Regions from separate parts of the Streptomyces sp. NPDC058678 genome, predicted to be linked through region 1. Evidence: riboswitches for the same ligand, from Rfam matches in the RefSeq annotation. Region 1 holds a riboswitch; the other holds the start of a gene.
What was found. Region 1 has a riboswitch for cobalamin ahead of ACFWWR_RS34660 (HoxN/HupN/NixA family nickel/cobalt transporter). Riboswitches for the same ligand answer to the same signal wherever they lie in the genome.
Positions count from the first base shown of each region.

Region 2: another riboswitch for cobalamin. It lies ahead of ACFWWR_RS37280 (ABC transporter substrate-binding protein); the one in region 1 lies ahead of ACFWWR_RS34660 (HoxN/HupN/NixA family nickel/cobalt transporter).

Region 1 covers NZ_JBHXSG010000050.1:49-7,379, reverse strand. Annotated here, with positions in the region: gene thrS (threonine--tRNA ligase) at 185-1,414, shown strand; gene ACFWWR_RS34665 (nucleoside hydrolase) at 1,460-2,422, shown strand; gene ACFWWR_RS34660 (HoxN/HupN/NixA family nickel/cobalt transporter) at 2,419-3,516, opposite strand; cobalamin riboswitch at 3,544-3,744, opposite strand; gene ACFWWR_RS34655 (ArsR/SmtB family transcription factor) at 3,825-4,211, shown strand; gene ACFWWR_RS34650 (LAETG motif-containing sortase-dependent surface protein) at 4,366-5,310, opposite strand; gene ACFWWR_RS34645 (glycoside hydrolase family 13 protein) at 5,611-7,290, shown strand.
Region 2 covers NZ_JBHXSG010000058.1:45,599-52,929, reverse strand. Annotated here, with positions in the region: gene ACFWWR_RS37315 (EamA family transporter) at 1-574, opposite strand, end outside; gene ACFWWR_RS37310 (helix-turn-helix domain-containing protein) at 680-1,252, shown strand; gene ACFWWR_RS37305 (YbaK/EbsC family protein) at 1,285-1,842, shown strand; gene ACFWWR_RS37300 (cation diffusion facilitator family transporter) at 1,846-2,994, opposite strand; gene ACFWWR_RS37295 (ArsR/SmtB family transcription factor) at 3,056-3,415, shown strand; gene ACFWWR_RS37290 (4-hydroxybenzoate 3-monooxygenase) at 3,435-4,652, opposite strand; gene ACFWWR_RS37285 (CoA-binding protein) at 5,060-5,467, opposite strand; cobalamin riboswitch at 5,543-5,733, shown strand; gene ACFWWR_RS37280 (ABC transporter substrate-binding protein) at 5,802-6,818, shown strand; gene ACFWWR_RS37275 (FecCD family ABC transporter permease) at 6,815-7,331, shown strand, end outside.

The sequences.
Region 1 (7,331 bases):
TCCTTGCTACCGTCGCCCCATGCAGCGCGCCCACGTAGTACTCGTGTCTCTCACGACGACGCCGGAGAGTGTCCCGGCGCGCTGACAGCTGACCCAGTCGAAAGCCCCGGGGCGAGTGCCCCGGGGCTTCGTCGTGCGGGGGCTCGTCGCCGGTCACCGTGAGGAGAGAACCGCCATGACCGCCATGACCGGCCCGCACGACCACCGCCGACTCGGCCGCGAACTCGGCCTGTTCGACACCGATCCGCTGATGGGCGCGGGCCTGCCGTACTGGCTCCCCGACGGGGCCGTCGTACGGCACACCCTGGAGGAGTACGTCCGGGAGGCCGAACGCGCCGCCGGATACCGGCACGTGTACTCGCCGGTCCTCGGCAAACGCGAGCTGTACGAGATCTCGGGGCACTGGTCCCACTACAGCGAGGACATGTTCCCGCCGATGGAACTGGGCGCGGAGGAGGTCGTACTGAGGCCGAGTCTGTGTCCGCATCACGCGTTGATCTATCGTTCCCGCTCCCACAGCTACCGTGAACTGCCCCTCAGAATCGCCGAGTTGGGCGGCATGTACCGCTCCGAGCCGTCCGGGGTGCTCGGCGGTCTGACCCGGGTCCGGGCCATCCAGCTCAACGACGCGCACATCTTCTGCACCCTGGAGCAGGCCGTGGACGAGGCACGGGACGCCCTGGAGCTCATCGGCCGCGCGTACGCCGATCTCGGCATCCGGGCCGCCCGTCACCGGCTCTCCCTGCCCGGCGAGGGCGGCAAGTACGTCGCCGACCCGGACCTGTGGCGGCGGGCCACCGCGCTGCTGCGGGAGGTGCTCGACGACTCGGGGATCCCCTACGAGGCCGCCGAGGGCGAAGCCGCCTTCTACGGCCCCAAGATCGACGTCCAGATCGCCGACCCTGCCGGCCGCGAGACCACCCTCTCCACCGTCCAGATCGACTTCCACCAGCCCGAACGCTTCGACCTGCACTACATCGGCGCCGACGGCGCCAGACACCGGCCGGTCATGGTGCACCGCAGCATCATCGGCAGCGTGGAACGGGCCGTCGCGCATCTCCTCGAGCAGCACGGCGGCGCGTTCCCGGCGTGGCTCGCGCCCGTGCAACTGGTGGTGCTGCCGGTCGCGGACGCGCAGGAGGAGCGGGCCCACGAGGTCGTACGGCAGGCCCGGGCGCGGGGACTGCGGGCGGAACCGCACGGCCCCGGCGACGGCACCCTCGGCGCCCGGATCCGGGCGGCGCGGCTCGTGCCGTACCAGGCGGTGATCGGGGAGCGGGAGGCAGACGGCGACCTGGTGGCCGTACGGCTGCGGGACGGGAGCCGTCCGGGGGCGGTGCCGGCCGGGGAGTTGCTGGACCGGATCGCCGCCCGGGTCGGTGCTCGCGGGACCGGACTGTGGGCGGCTGCGTAAGGTCGCTTGCGTAACCCGTCGTATCCCGAGGAGAGGAACCCCGCCGTGACCGGTCAGCCCATCCCGGTGATCATCGACTGCGACACGGGTGTCGACGACGCCCTGGCCCTGCTGTTCGCCGTACGGCACCCCGCGCTCGACGTGCGGGCGGTGACCTGCGTGGCCGGGAACACCGACGTGGACGGCGTCGTGCGCAACACCCTGACCGTGCTGGAGCAGGCCGGGGCCGGTGACATCCCGGTCGCGCGGGGTGCCGAGCGCCCGCTGATCGAGCCGGTGCGGACGGCGCGGCACGTGCACGGCGAGGACGGGATGGGCGACCTGGGGCTGCCCGCGCCGACCCGTCGGCCGGTCGACGTGGACGCGGTGACGCTGCTGCGGCGGGAGATCCTCGCCTCGCCGACGCCGGTCACCCTCATCCCCACCGCGCCCCTGACGAACATCGCGCTGCTGCTGCGCACCCACCCCGAGGTGGTCCGCAACATCGAGCGGATCGTGTTCATGGGCGGCGCGGTGGCGACCGGTAACGCCACGGCGGTCGCGGAGTTCAACGTGTGGCACGACCCGGAGGCCGCCGCGATCCTCCTCACCGCCGGGGTGCCGATCACGATGTACGGCCTGGACGTGTTCAAGCAGGTCCTCGTCCCGGCCGGGGACGTGCAGCGGCTGCGCGCGAGCTCCGAACCCCGCCTGCGCCTGGCCGGCGAACTCCTCGCCCACCGGGATCCCGCCACCTCCGGCGACCCCACACCCACGGGCGGCCTCGGCGACGCGGGCGCCGTCTGCGCGGTCGTCGACCCGGACGGCATCACCACCGAACCCCTCCCGGTCGAGGTGAGCCTGGCCCCGGGCGCCACCCGGGGCCAGACGATCGTCGACCGGCGCCCGCGCCCCGGCGAGTCCGAGATCCACGAGGGCACCCGTGAACAGCGGCTGGTGGACGTGGCGTTGGGCGTGGACGTGGAGCGGTACGTGAAGCTGTGGCTGACGACGGTGGAGGGCGTCTAGCGCGTCTCCGCCGCGGGCCGGACCGCCCACCGCTGCTCCACCCTGGCGAGTCGCCAGTAGGCGATGGCGGCCGCCCACACCACCACGAACAGGCCGACGATGACGTAGCCGACGCTGTCGAGGTTGATGTCGGCGATCCAGGTGGTGACCGTGTCGGTCAGGTCGAGCTTCTCGTGCAGGACGCCGACGAGTTCGATGGTGCCGATGAAGAAGGCGACGGCGACGGACAGGCCGGTGATGGTGAGGTTGTAGAAGACCTTGCGGACCGGGTTGGAGAACGCCCACTGGTAGGCGAAGTTCATGAACGTGCCGTCGAGGGTGTCGAACAGGCTCATGCCGGCGGCGAAGAGGAGGGGCAGGGAGAGGATCGCGTACCAGGGCAGACCGGCCGCCGCGCCCGAGCCCGCCATCACCATCAGGGTGACCTCGGTGGCGGTGTCGAAGCCGAGTCCGAAGAGGAAGCCGAGCGGGTACATCTGGCCGGGGCGGGTGATGGACTTGGTGAGGCGGCCGAGGATCCGGTTCATGAACCCCCTCGAGTCCAGGTGCTGTTCGAGCTCCTTCTCGTCGTAGGCGCCCGCCCGCATCGCCTTGAACACCTTCAGGATGCCGAGCAGGGCGGCCAGGTTGAGGGCGGCGATGAGGTAGAGGAACGTGCCGGAGATCGTCGTACCGAGGACGCCGAGCACCTGGTGGGTGCCGGAGTCCTCGTTCATGACCCTTCCGGCGAGCTGGGTGCCGCCCGCGATCAGCAGGGCGAGCAGCACCACCACGCTGGAGTGGCCGAGCGCGAACCAGAAGCCCACCGACACCGGGCGCTTGCCGTCGGCCATCAGCTTGCGGGTGGTGTTGTCGATCGCGGCGATGTGGTCGGCGTCGAAGGCGTGCCGCATGCCGAGGGTGTAGGCGGTGATGCCGAGGCCGATGCCGAAGGCCTTGTTGCCGACCTCGTAGTGCCCGGGGACGACGAGGAGGAACAGGATTCCGAAGGCGACGACGTGCAGTGCGGCGACGACCGCCATCAGGCCGGCGGTCTTGAGGGTGTCCTCCCGGCGCCACTTGAAGGACGTCGGGGCAGGGTTGGGCAGGGTCATCCGGTCACGCTCCAGCACCTCGTGGATCAACTCGTGAGATGCCGTGGCCGGTCTCCTGGCTTACGGGTCGTGCGTGTCCGTTCCTGCCTTCCCGGTCTTGTGACCAGTGGCCCGGCTGGCGCCGGACGGGACGGAAACTCCCCGATCACAGTGGCGAGGGCCGCTCCGGCATGGACCCCCTGAGGGGTCGTCACCGGCTTCCCGAGCACCACGGCCCGCCCACCGTAGGGTGGCAAGCGGTCTCCTGCATAGCTGCGTACCTGCGCAGGTATGGAAGATCACATGGGGGCGCCTGCGAGGATGGCGGCATGCATCTCGTTCCGGCCGACCGAGTGGATCGCCGAACCATCGACGGGCACCGGGTGTGCGACGCGATCGCCGCGATCGGCGAACCGGGCCATGTCCGTACCTGGGCCGACCGCTTCTCGCTGCTCGCCGATCCCAAGCGGCTCGCGCTGCTGCTCGCCCTGCACCGGACCGGCCCGCTGGCCGTCTCCGACCTGGCGATCGCCACCGGCATGAACGACCCCGCCGTGTCGCAGGCGCTCAGGCTGCTGCGGGCGGCGGGGGTCGTGGAGGGCGAGAAGGAGGGAAGGATCGTGCGCTACCGGGTGGTGGACAGTGACATCGCCTCGCTCCTCGAACACTGCGCCGCTTCCAGCCCGTCTGGGGGCACCCCCTTTGGGGGAGTTTGAGGACGAGGCCGTTCAGGCCGAAGCGGGGGTCTGGGGGCGGCAGCCCCCAGGGACGGGACGGGAAGGGGCGGCGGGGGCGATCCCCGGTCCTCAGCCCGAACGCCGGCCGGGCTGAAACCGCCCGACCGGCGCCGACTACACCAACTGCGCTTGATTACGAGCGAGCAGCCTTGCGGCGACGCGTCGCCAGCACGATGCCCGCGCCGCCCGCGAGGAGCACCGCCGCACCGATCGCGATCGGGCCGGTCGCGCTGCTGCCGCCGGTCTCCGCGAGGTTGTCGCCGCCGCCGTTCGGGGTGGCGGCGGGGGCGGTGGTGGACTCGGAGGCCGACGGGCTCGGGGCCTCGGTGGACGGGGAGGGGGACTCGGCGGGGGTCTCCGTCGCCGGGGGCGTGGTCTCCTCCGAGGGCGTCGAGGGCTCGGTGGACTCCGGGGTGGAGGGGGTCGGCGTGGGGGTGGCCGGCGGCTCGGACGGGGCCGTCGTGCAGTCCTTCGTGCCGCCGTTCCAGGCCGCGATCAGCTTGTCCTTGATGACCGGGCGGTCCGGACCCTTGGGCAGGTCGCCGTGGACGAAGCCGTCGTTCGCGTCGAGCTTGCCGTCGAACTTGACCGCTCCTCGGTACAGGTCTATCTGCGCGAAGCAGCCCGCGTCCGGCACCGCGATGTCGAGGGAGTCGGTCTGGCCCGGCTTGACGGTGACGGTGTCGAAGTCGACGAAGACCTGCTCGCCGGAGGTGCCGAAGGTGGCGCCGTGGGCGAGGTAGGAGGCCAGGGAGGCCGTGCAGGTGGTGGCGTCGCCCGCGGTGCGGACCTTGATGTGCACCTTGCCGTCGTCGGTCGGCTTGAGGTTCTGGTCGTCGACCTTGACCGAGTCGTAGAAGCTCGTGCCGTCCAGCGAGAACTGGCAGCGGTCGGTCCCGGTCTCCGTGCCCGCGCCGGTGCCGGGCTTGTAGGTGCCGCCGGACTTCCAGCCGTCGCCACCGGGCGTGCCGGTGGCCCAGGCGCCGGAAGCGGCGGCGACGGAGGCGGAACAAAGGACGAGCGCCGCGGCGCCCGTCCCCAGCAGGCGGCGCGCGGTGACACGTCTGGCTGTCGACATGCGGATCCCATCGGATGTGTGTGAGGGGTGGTGAAGTGCTGTGAATGAAGTGCTGTGAAGCACCTCTGAGAAACACTGGGCTCATTGGTCACATGCGCCACAGTGTCCGCACATCGTGGATCTCCCAGCGGAACCCTGTCAACCTGCGGATATGCAGGTTGAGTTCAGAACTCCATCACAATTCCGACACACAGGGAATGAACCGCTCCGGACGGCGTTCGAGTTCGCTTTCCCGACAATGTGGACAGGTACCTGAGTGCCGTTGCCCATCGTCACGACCGCCATGAGGGAGAACGCCGCGTGACCGACCCGAACCCCGACCACCGACTCCACCTTCCCGACCTCTCCTCCAAGGACCCCGACTGGTGGCGGCAGGCCGTCGTCTACCAGGTCTACCCCCGCAGCTTCGCCGACGCCGACGGCGACGGGCTCGGCGACCTGCGCGGGATCACCCGGCGCCTGAACCACCTCGCCGCACTGGGCGTCGACGCCCTGTGGCTCAGCCCCTTCTACCCCTCCGAACTCGCCGACGGCGGCTACGACGTCGCCGACCACCGCGACGTCGACCCCCGCCTGGGCACCCTCGACGACTTCGACGCGCTGGCCGCCGAGGCTCACCGCCTCGGACTCAAGGTGATCGTCGACCTCGTCCCCAACCACACCTCCCACCAGCACGCCTGGTTCCGGGAGGCGCTCGCCGCCGCGCCCGGCTCGCCCGCCCGCGACCGCTACGTCTTCCGCGACGGCCGCGGCACCCACGGCGAACTCCCACCCACCGACTGGCAGTCCGTCTTCGGCGGCAGCGCCTGGAAACGGGTGCCGGACGGACAGTGGTACCTGCACCTGTTCGCCCCCGAACAGCCCGACCTGAACTGGGACAACGAGGAGGTCCGCGCCGACTTCCGCACCACCCTGCGCTTCTGGTCCGACCGCGGGGTCGACGGCTTCCGCGTCGACGTCGCCCACGCCCTCGCCAAGGACCTGGAGGAACCGCTGCGCGACCTCGGCGCCCCCGAGCTCAGCAGTGAGGAGTCGCTGCCCCGGTTCCCGCCCGGCACGCACCCCTTCTTCGACCGCGACGAGGTCCACGAGATCTACCGCGACTGGCGCAAGATCCTGGACGCCTACCGCCCGCCCCGCATGGCCGTCGCCGAGGCCTGGGTCCAGGGGGCGCGGCGCGTGCGGTACGCCCGCCCCGACGAACTCGGCCAGGCCTTCAACTTCGAGTACCTGCAGGCCGGCTGGGACGCCGGCGAGCTGCGCCAGGTCATCACCGACTCGCTGGCCACCGCGTCGGAGGCCGGCGCCTCCGCCACCTGGGTGCTGTCCAACCACGACGTCGTGCGGCACGCCTCCCGCCTGATGCTCCCGCCCGGCACCGACGACAACGCCTGGCTGCTGTCCGGCGGCCACGCCCCCGCCGTCGACCCGGCCGAGGGTCTGCGGCGAGCCCGCGCCGCCACGCTCCTGATGCTGGCGCTGCCGGGATCCTCGTACGTCTACCAGGGCGAGGAACTCGGCCTGCCTGAAGTCGCCGACCTGCCCTTCGAGGTCCTCCAGGACCCGATCTGGGAACAGACGGGACGCGTCCGCAAGGGCAGGGACGGGTGCCGGGTGCCGCTGCCGTGGACGAGCACGGGGCCGTCCTACGGCTTCGGCGCGGGCGGTGCCTGGCTGCCGCAGCCGGAGAGCTTCGCGTCCTACGCCGTCGAGGCGCAGGACGGGGTCGAGGGCTCGACCCTGGAGCTCTACCGCAAGGCTCTCAGGCTGCGCCGCAAGCTGCTGGAGGGCGAAACGCTCACCTGGACGGCCGACACCCCGGACGGCGTGCTGGACTTCACCCGGAACGACGGCTGGCGGTGTGTCACCAACCTGTCGGGCACGGCCGTACCACTGCCGCCGGGCGAAGTGCTGCTCGCGAGCCGCCCGTTCGAGGACGGGCGGCTCGGGCCGGACACGACCGTCTGGCTCGCTCCCTAGGTGTATTGACCCGCAGCGTTGTTCACACGGCTGATGGGTGG
Region 2 (7,331 bases), on a different contig from region 1:
ACAGGGCGGCGCCGCCCACGGCCACATTGGTCACGCGCTGCACGAACAGGGCGAGGAACAGGCCCGTGACGGTCGTCGAGGCCTCCGCGATGAGCGCGAAGACCGTGCCGAAACCGAGCGCGGCGACCAGGGTCAGGAGGATGGTGCGACGCTGTACGGGCGCGCCCCGCAGCTGCGGTCCGCCCGCGAGGACGACACCGGCCACGGCGACCGCGATGCCCGCGACCTGTACGACCCCCGGACGCTCGCCGAGGAAGAGGCCCACGCCCACGGGAACGGCGACGCTCAGGGTGGCGAGCGGGGAGACGACGCCCATCGGGCCGAGCGCGAGCGCCTTGTAGAAGCAGAGCAGGGCGACCGGCCCCACCACGCCGGCGGCGACCGCGAACCACAGACGCGGACCGGTCTCGCTCCAGCCGCCGGTGGCCACGACGACCGCGCCGAGCACGGCCGCCGCGACGCTCTGTGAGACGACCACCACCGTCAGCGCCGGGGTGCGCCGGGTCAGCAGTCCGCCGCCGAAGTCGGCCACGCCCCACAACAGGCTGGTGGCCAGGGCGAAGAGTGCTGTCACGGTGACCTCGCAGTACAGTTCGGTGAACGATCGGGTGCACCCCCAAGGTAGTTCAGTGAACTGAACTCTGTCATTCATAATATTGGACTAGATGTTGGACGGAACGTGTCGGACCTCGACCTGCTGACCCAGTCCCTGGCGCGCAACGTCAAGCACTGGCGCGCGGTGCGCGGCTTCACCCTCGACGTGCTCGCCGCCCGGGCCGGAGTCAGCCGCGGCATGCTCATCCAGATCGAGCAGTCCCGCACCAACCCCAGCCTCGGCACGGTCGTGAAGATCGGCGACGCGCTGGGGATCAGCATCACCACCCTGCTTGACTACGAACAGGGGCCGAAGGTCCGGGTCGTCCCCGCCGAGCAGGCCGTACGGCTGTGGCACACCGACGCCGGCAGCTACAACCTCCTCCTCGCCGGAACCGAGGCCCCCGGCCCGCTGGAGCTGTGGGACTGGCGGCTGATGCCGGGCGAGAACAGCTCCTCCGACCCGCACCCCACCGGCACCGCCGAGCTGCTCCACGTCACCGAGGGTGAGCTGACGCTCACCGTGGACGGTGTGGAGTACCGCGTCCCGGCGGGCGCGACCGCCTCTTTCGAGGCCAACACCCCGCACACGTACGGCAATCAGGGCGACGTTCCGATGCGGATGCTGATGGCCGTCTCCGTCCCGCCCGTGCACTGAGACGGCCCGGTCGGTTTTGTTAGCGTGCGGGCATGGACGCACCCATCGGACACTTCGACCGTGCCACCCCGGCCCCCGACTGCCTCGACGAGCTGACCCACCCGGTCGCCGACGCCGTACGCCGCTGGAACGGCAGCGTCCCCGCCGAGCAGATCGTCTACGTCGACACCGACCCGCAGTGGGCCGACACCGCCGTCTTCGTGGAGCACTACGGCCGCGAACTGCTGGAGCAGTCGGCGAACTGCGTCGTCGTCGCGGGCAAGCGCGGCGGCGAGAGCACCCTGGCCGCGTGCGTGGTGCTCTCCACCACCCGGGTCGACGTCAACGGCGTCGTCCGCCGCCAACTCGGTGCCCGCAAGGCCTCGTTCGCCTCGATGGACACGGCGACGGGGGAGACCGGCATGGAGTACGGCGGCATCACTCCGATCGGACTGCCCGAGGACTGGCCCGTGTTGGTGGACTCCGCCGTCGTCGACCTGCCGTACGTCCTGGTGGGCAGCGGACGGCGGCGCGGCAAGCTGCTGGTGCCGGGGAAGGCGTTCGCGGAGGTGCCGGGTGCCGTGGTACTGGAAGGGCTGGGGGTCGCCTGACGCTCAGGCCGCCCCGTGGTGGGCGAGGGCGTGGTGAGGATCCGCCTCGCCCGGCACCGGTGCCGGATCGGCGTGCACCAGGGCCGCGGTGAGGCGCGGGACGGCGTGCAGCAGGGCGTGTTCGGCCTCCACGGCGATGCCGTGCGCCTGGCGTACGGTCGCCTCGCCGTCCACCACGACCGCCACCTCGGCGCGCAGCCGGTGCCCGATCCAGCGCAGCCGCAGCTCGCCCACCTCCCGCACCCCTGCCACCTCCCGCAGGGCCTGCTCGGCCCGGTCCACGAGGGCCGGGTCGACGGCGTCCATCACCCGCCGGAACACCTCGCGCGCCGCGTCCCGCAGCACCAGCGTGATGGCGGCCGTGATCGCCAACCCCACGACGGGGTCGGCCAGTTGCCACCCGAGGGCCGAGCCGCCCGCGCCCAGCAGGACGGCCAGGGACGTGAAACCGTCCGTCCGGGCGTGCAGCCCGTCCGCGACCAGCGCGGCCGAGCCGATGTCGCGGCCTACCCGGATCCGGTAGCGGGCCACCCACTCGTTGCCCGCGAAACCGACCAGTGCGGCCACCGCGACCGCCGACACGTGCTCGACGGGCCGCGGATCGAGCAGCCGGTCCACCGCCACCCATCCCGCGAAGGCCGCCGACGCGGCGATCGTCAGCACGATCGCGATGCCCGCGAGGTCCTCGGCGCGGCCGTAGCCGTAGGTGAAGCGGCGGGTCGCCGCGCGCCGGCCCAGCACGAACGCGATCCCGAGCGGTACGGCGGTCAGCGCGTCCGCGGTGTTGTGCACCGTGTCGCCGAGCAGCGCGACCGAACCGGAGACTGCCACCACGAACGCCTGCGCCAGGGCCGTCGCGCCCAGCACCGCCAGCGAGATCCACAAGGCCCGCATGCCGCGTGCCGAGGACTCCAGGGCTGAGTCGAGCTTGTCGGCGGTCTCGTGGGAGTGGGGGGTGAGGAGGTGGGTGAGGCGGTGGCGCAGTCGGCGTGAGGGATGGGGGTGTGGGTGTGGGTGCTCGTGAGGGTCGTGCGGGCGGGCATGCCCGTGGTCGTGGCCGCGTTCATGTCCATGTCCGCGCCCAGCCTCCTGCCTGTGCCTGTGCCCGTGCCCGTGTCCGTGCCCGTGTTCATGGTCGTGCCGGTCGCTCACGTGGATCCCCTTCCATGCGCCGGGAGTGGACGCGCGACGCCCACGAGGCCATTATGTGCGTATGAGCGCACGCATGCACCTATCACCTGCGAACGATGCGCACCCGCGCACCCCGGGCGAGGAACAGTTCGCGCTCGCCGCCGAACTGCTCGCCCTGCTCGGCGACCGGACCCGGCTCACCCTGCTGCACGCGCTGGCCGCGGGAGAGGCCGACGTCACGACGCTCACGGAGGCGTGCGGGGCGGCCCGGCCGGCCGTCAGCCAGCACCTGGCCAGGCTGCGGCTGGCGGGGCTGGTGAACACCCGCAAGGAGGGCCGCCGGGTGGTCTACTCGCTGCCCGACGGCCATCTGCGCCGACTGGTGGACGAGGCGCTGAACGTGGCGGACCACCGGCTCAGCGACCGGCCGCCGCACGACTGACGCGCCCGGCCGGAACGGGTCAGTACGCGGTGGCCGTACCGAGGTACTGCTCGGCGAAGGCCGCCCCGGCGGCGGGCGAGGTGAACAGGCGGCGGAGTCGGGCGAAGGTGGTGCCCGCACGGTAGGCGTCGCCCGACGAGGTGCCGTGGTAGACCTCGGAGAGCCACTGCGAGAACTCCTGGTAGTCCCACACCCGCCGCAGGCACGCCTCCGAATAACCGTCCAGACCGGTCTCGTCGCCCTTCGTGAGGTACCCGGCGAGGGCGTCGCCGAGGAGGAAGGCGTCGTGCAGGGCGAGGTTCATGCCCTTCGCCGCGATGGGGGCGGTCAGGTGGGCGGCGTCCCCGGCCAGGAAGAGCCGGCCGAACACCATGGGTTCGACGACGTAGCTGTGCATGTCCAGGACGCGCTTCTCGATCAACCGTCCCTCGGTGAGCGGACCGACGCCGGTGGCCGCGAGCCGCTCCTGGAGCTGCGACCAGACGCGTTCGTGCGACCAGTTCTCCGGGTCGTCGCCGGGCGGGCACTCCAGGTAGTACCGGGTCACCTCGGGGCTGCGGGCCATGTGCCCGGCGAAGCCGTTCGGGTGGATGCCGAACACGACACAGTCGTTGGACGGAGGGGCCTCGGCGAGCAGCGCCAGCCAGCCGATGCCGTAGTCGTGCCGGGAGATGTGCGCGTGTTGGGGAAGGGCGCCACGGGTCACCCCGCGTCCCCCGTCGCAGCCCGCGACGAAGTCGCACTCGACGACCTCCCGCTCGCCCGTCTCCGCGCGGACGTACGACACCGAGGGCCGGTCGGTGTCCAGGTCGTGCAGCTGGACGTCCCGCACGCCGAACCGCACCTCGCCGCCCCGCACGTCCGCGTACTCGCGCACCAGGTCCGTCACCAGCAACGGCTGTGGGTAGACGAAGTGGTGCGTCCCCGTCAGCTCCACGTACGAGAACCGGAAGCGCTCACCGCCGAACCGGAACTCGCACTCGGTGTGCAGCTGTGCCCGCTCCAACAGGACGTCCGCGAGGCCACGCTGCTGAAGCCCGCGCACGGCCCACTCCTCGATGACGCCCGCCCGCGGCCGCTGCTCGATGAACTCGCGCGTCTCCGTCTCCAGCACGAGACAGTCGACGCCGGCGGCCCGCAGGATGTTGCCGACGGTGAGCCCGGCGGGCCCGGCGCCCACGACGACGACCGGAAAGCGTTGCGGGGCAACGGAGTTGGGAGCAGCGGTGGAGGTCACCCGAACATTATGTCGGTGAGTTCCCGGAGAGTCGCAGGAATCCGGACGCAGCGGAAACCCGCGTGACCACGGAAGGTGTCAGGGGTGTGGGCACTCCTGCCGGCCACGCGGTAGTGGTTTCAGCAGGACGCGTGGCACATGTGGCAGCCACCGCGGATGACGCGGGCGGTGTTGTCGGTGACCGCGTACACGTCGATGCGGAACGCGTCGAGCCGCACCGCCCGCACCGGCTCCTCGCCGTCCCCTGCGAACCCCTCGGTCCCACATGAACGCGCTGCCGGGCAGCAGCACGGTGTCCTTCGTGGCGCCGCCCGACCCGGTCGGTGCCGTACGGCGAGCCGTGGCAGTTGCCCGGCCCGGCCGCCTGACGTCGTTATGCGGCAGCGCGCCGGTGGCGAGCCCTTCCGTCAGCCCAGGCGGGGGATCTCGATCGCCGGGCACCGGTCCATCACCATCTCCAGGCCCGCGGCCCGGGTGCGGTCGTACGCGGCCTCGTCGATGACCCCGAGCTGGAACCAGACCGCCTGCGCGCCCCTCGCCACCGCCTCGTCGGCGACCGCCCCGGCGAGGTCGCTGTTCACGAACACGTCGACGACGTCCACGTCGAAGGGGATGTCCGCGAGCGAGGCGTACCCCTGCTCCCCGTGCACCGTCTCCGCCTTGGGGTGCACCGGCACGACCCGCTTGCCGTAGCGCTGGAGCACCTCGGCCACGCCGTACGCGGCGCGCTGCCGGTTCGACGACAGGCCGACCACGGCCCAGGTGTCGCCCAGCCCGGTGAGGATCTTGCGGACCGTTGCCTCGTCGCCGTACACCGTGGGTCTCCTAAGGGTTCGCGAACGCCCTGACCTCTGGCACAACAGCGCGCCGCGACCGGGGATTCCCCGCCGTGATAGCTTGCCGAGGCCAGTCGAACCCATGACACGTGGGTCAGGGAATCCGGTGCGAATCCGGAGCTGACGCGCAGCGGTGAGGGTGACGGGCGGAGCCTCGGCCACTGGACGACGCGTATGTCGTCTGGGAAGGCGCCCCGACCGGATGATCCCGAGTCCGAAGACCTGCTGGCGGCCCTCGCGGTGACGTACGGCGGGGGAGCACCGTACGACCGGGCTCCGCGTTCGAGCCCTCGACGATCGAGGACCAACTTCCGTGCAAACAGCACGTCTTGCCCGTCCCTCCGCCCTGCTCGCCGCCGGAACCCTGCTCCTGGCCGGCTGCGGCGACGCCGGCACATCCGCCGCGAAGGCCGCGGTCAGCCTCGACAACTGCGGCCGTACGGTACGTGTCGAGGCCCCGCCCGAGCGTGCCGTCTCCCTCAACCAGGGCACCACCGAGATCATGCTCTCCCTCGGCCTCGCCGACCGTATGGCGGGGACGGCGACCTGGACCGACCCCGTGATGAAGGGGCTGGAGAAGGCGAACGCGCAGGTGGAGCGGATCGCCGACAACAACCCCTCCTTCGAGCGCGTCCTGGACGCCGAGCCGGACTTCGTCGCCGCCTCCTTCGTCTCCACGCTGGGCAAGGGGGGCGTGGCCTCGCGGGAGCAGTTCGAGAAGCTCGGCGTGCCCACGTACGTCTCCCCGTCCGACTGCGCAGGCAAGGACAACTCCGGCGACGGGGACGGCGCACGGTCCGAGCCCCTCACCGCCGACGCCGTCTACGGCGAAGTACGTGACCTGGCCGCCGTGTTCGGGGTGGAGGAGCGGGGCGAGAAGCTCGTCGGAGACCTCAAGGCGAGGATGGCGAGGGCCACGTCCGGCATCGACGCCTCCGACGTGACTCTTCTGTACTGGTTCGCCAACTCCGAGTCGCCCTACATGGCGGGCTGCTGCGGCGCTCCCGGTGTCATCACGCGCACCCTGGGCGCCAAGAACGTCTTCGACGACACGCACGACGAATGGCCGCAGATCAACTGGGAGACGGTCGCCGACCGCGACCCCGACGTCCTCGTCATCGGCGACCTGACCCGCAGGTCGCAGACCGCCGAGTCGGCCCGGAAGAAGATCGCCTTCCTGGAGTCCGACCCGGTCACCAGGAACATGACCGCCGTCCGGCACCGGCGGTACGTCCTGCTCAGCGGGCAGGCCATGAACCCGACCATCCGCACGATCGAGGGCGTGGAGCGGGTCGCGGCGGGCCTGCGCGAGTTCGGGCTCGTGAAGTGACCGCCCGGGCGGTCCTGCTCGGTGCGGCCGGGACGCTCCTGTTGTGCTGCTCCCTCGCCGTCGCCATCACCATCGGCCCGGCCGACATCCGGGTCGCAGACGTGTGGTCCGTCGTCGCGGCCCATCTGGGCCTCGGTACCTCGGGGTTGACGCCGATCCGGGACGGCATCGTGTGGCAGCTCAGGCTGCCGCGCACGCTCCTCGCGGCCGTGTGCGGCGCCGGACTCGCCGTGTGCGGGGCGGTGATGCAGTCGCTGCTGCGCAACCCGCTCGCCGACCCCTTCGTCCTCGGGGTGTCCTCGGGCGCGTCGACCGGGGCCGTGCTGGTGGTCGTGCTGGGCGTCGGCGGGGGCGCGGTGTCCGTCCCGGCGGGCGCCTTCCTCGGCGCCCTGGTGTCCTTCGCGCTCGTGCTCTTCCTCAGCCACACCCTCGGCGGCAGCACCGACCTGGTCGTCCTCGCCGGGGTCGCCGCCATGCAGCTCTTCTCCGCGCTGACCTCGTTCGTCGTGATGA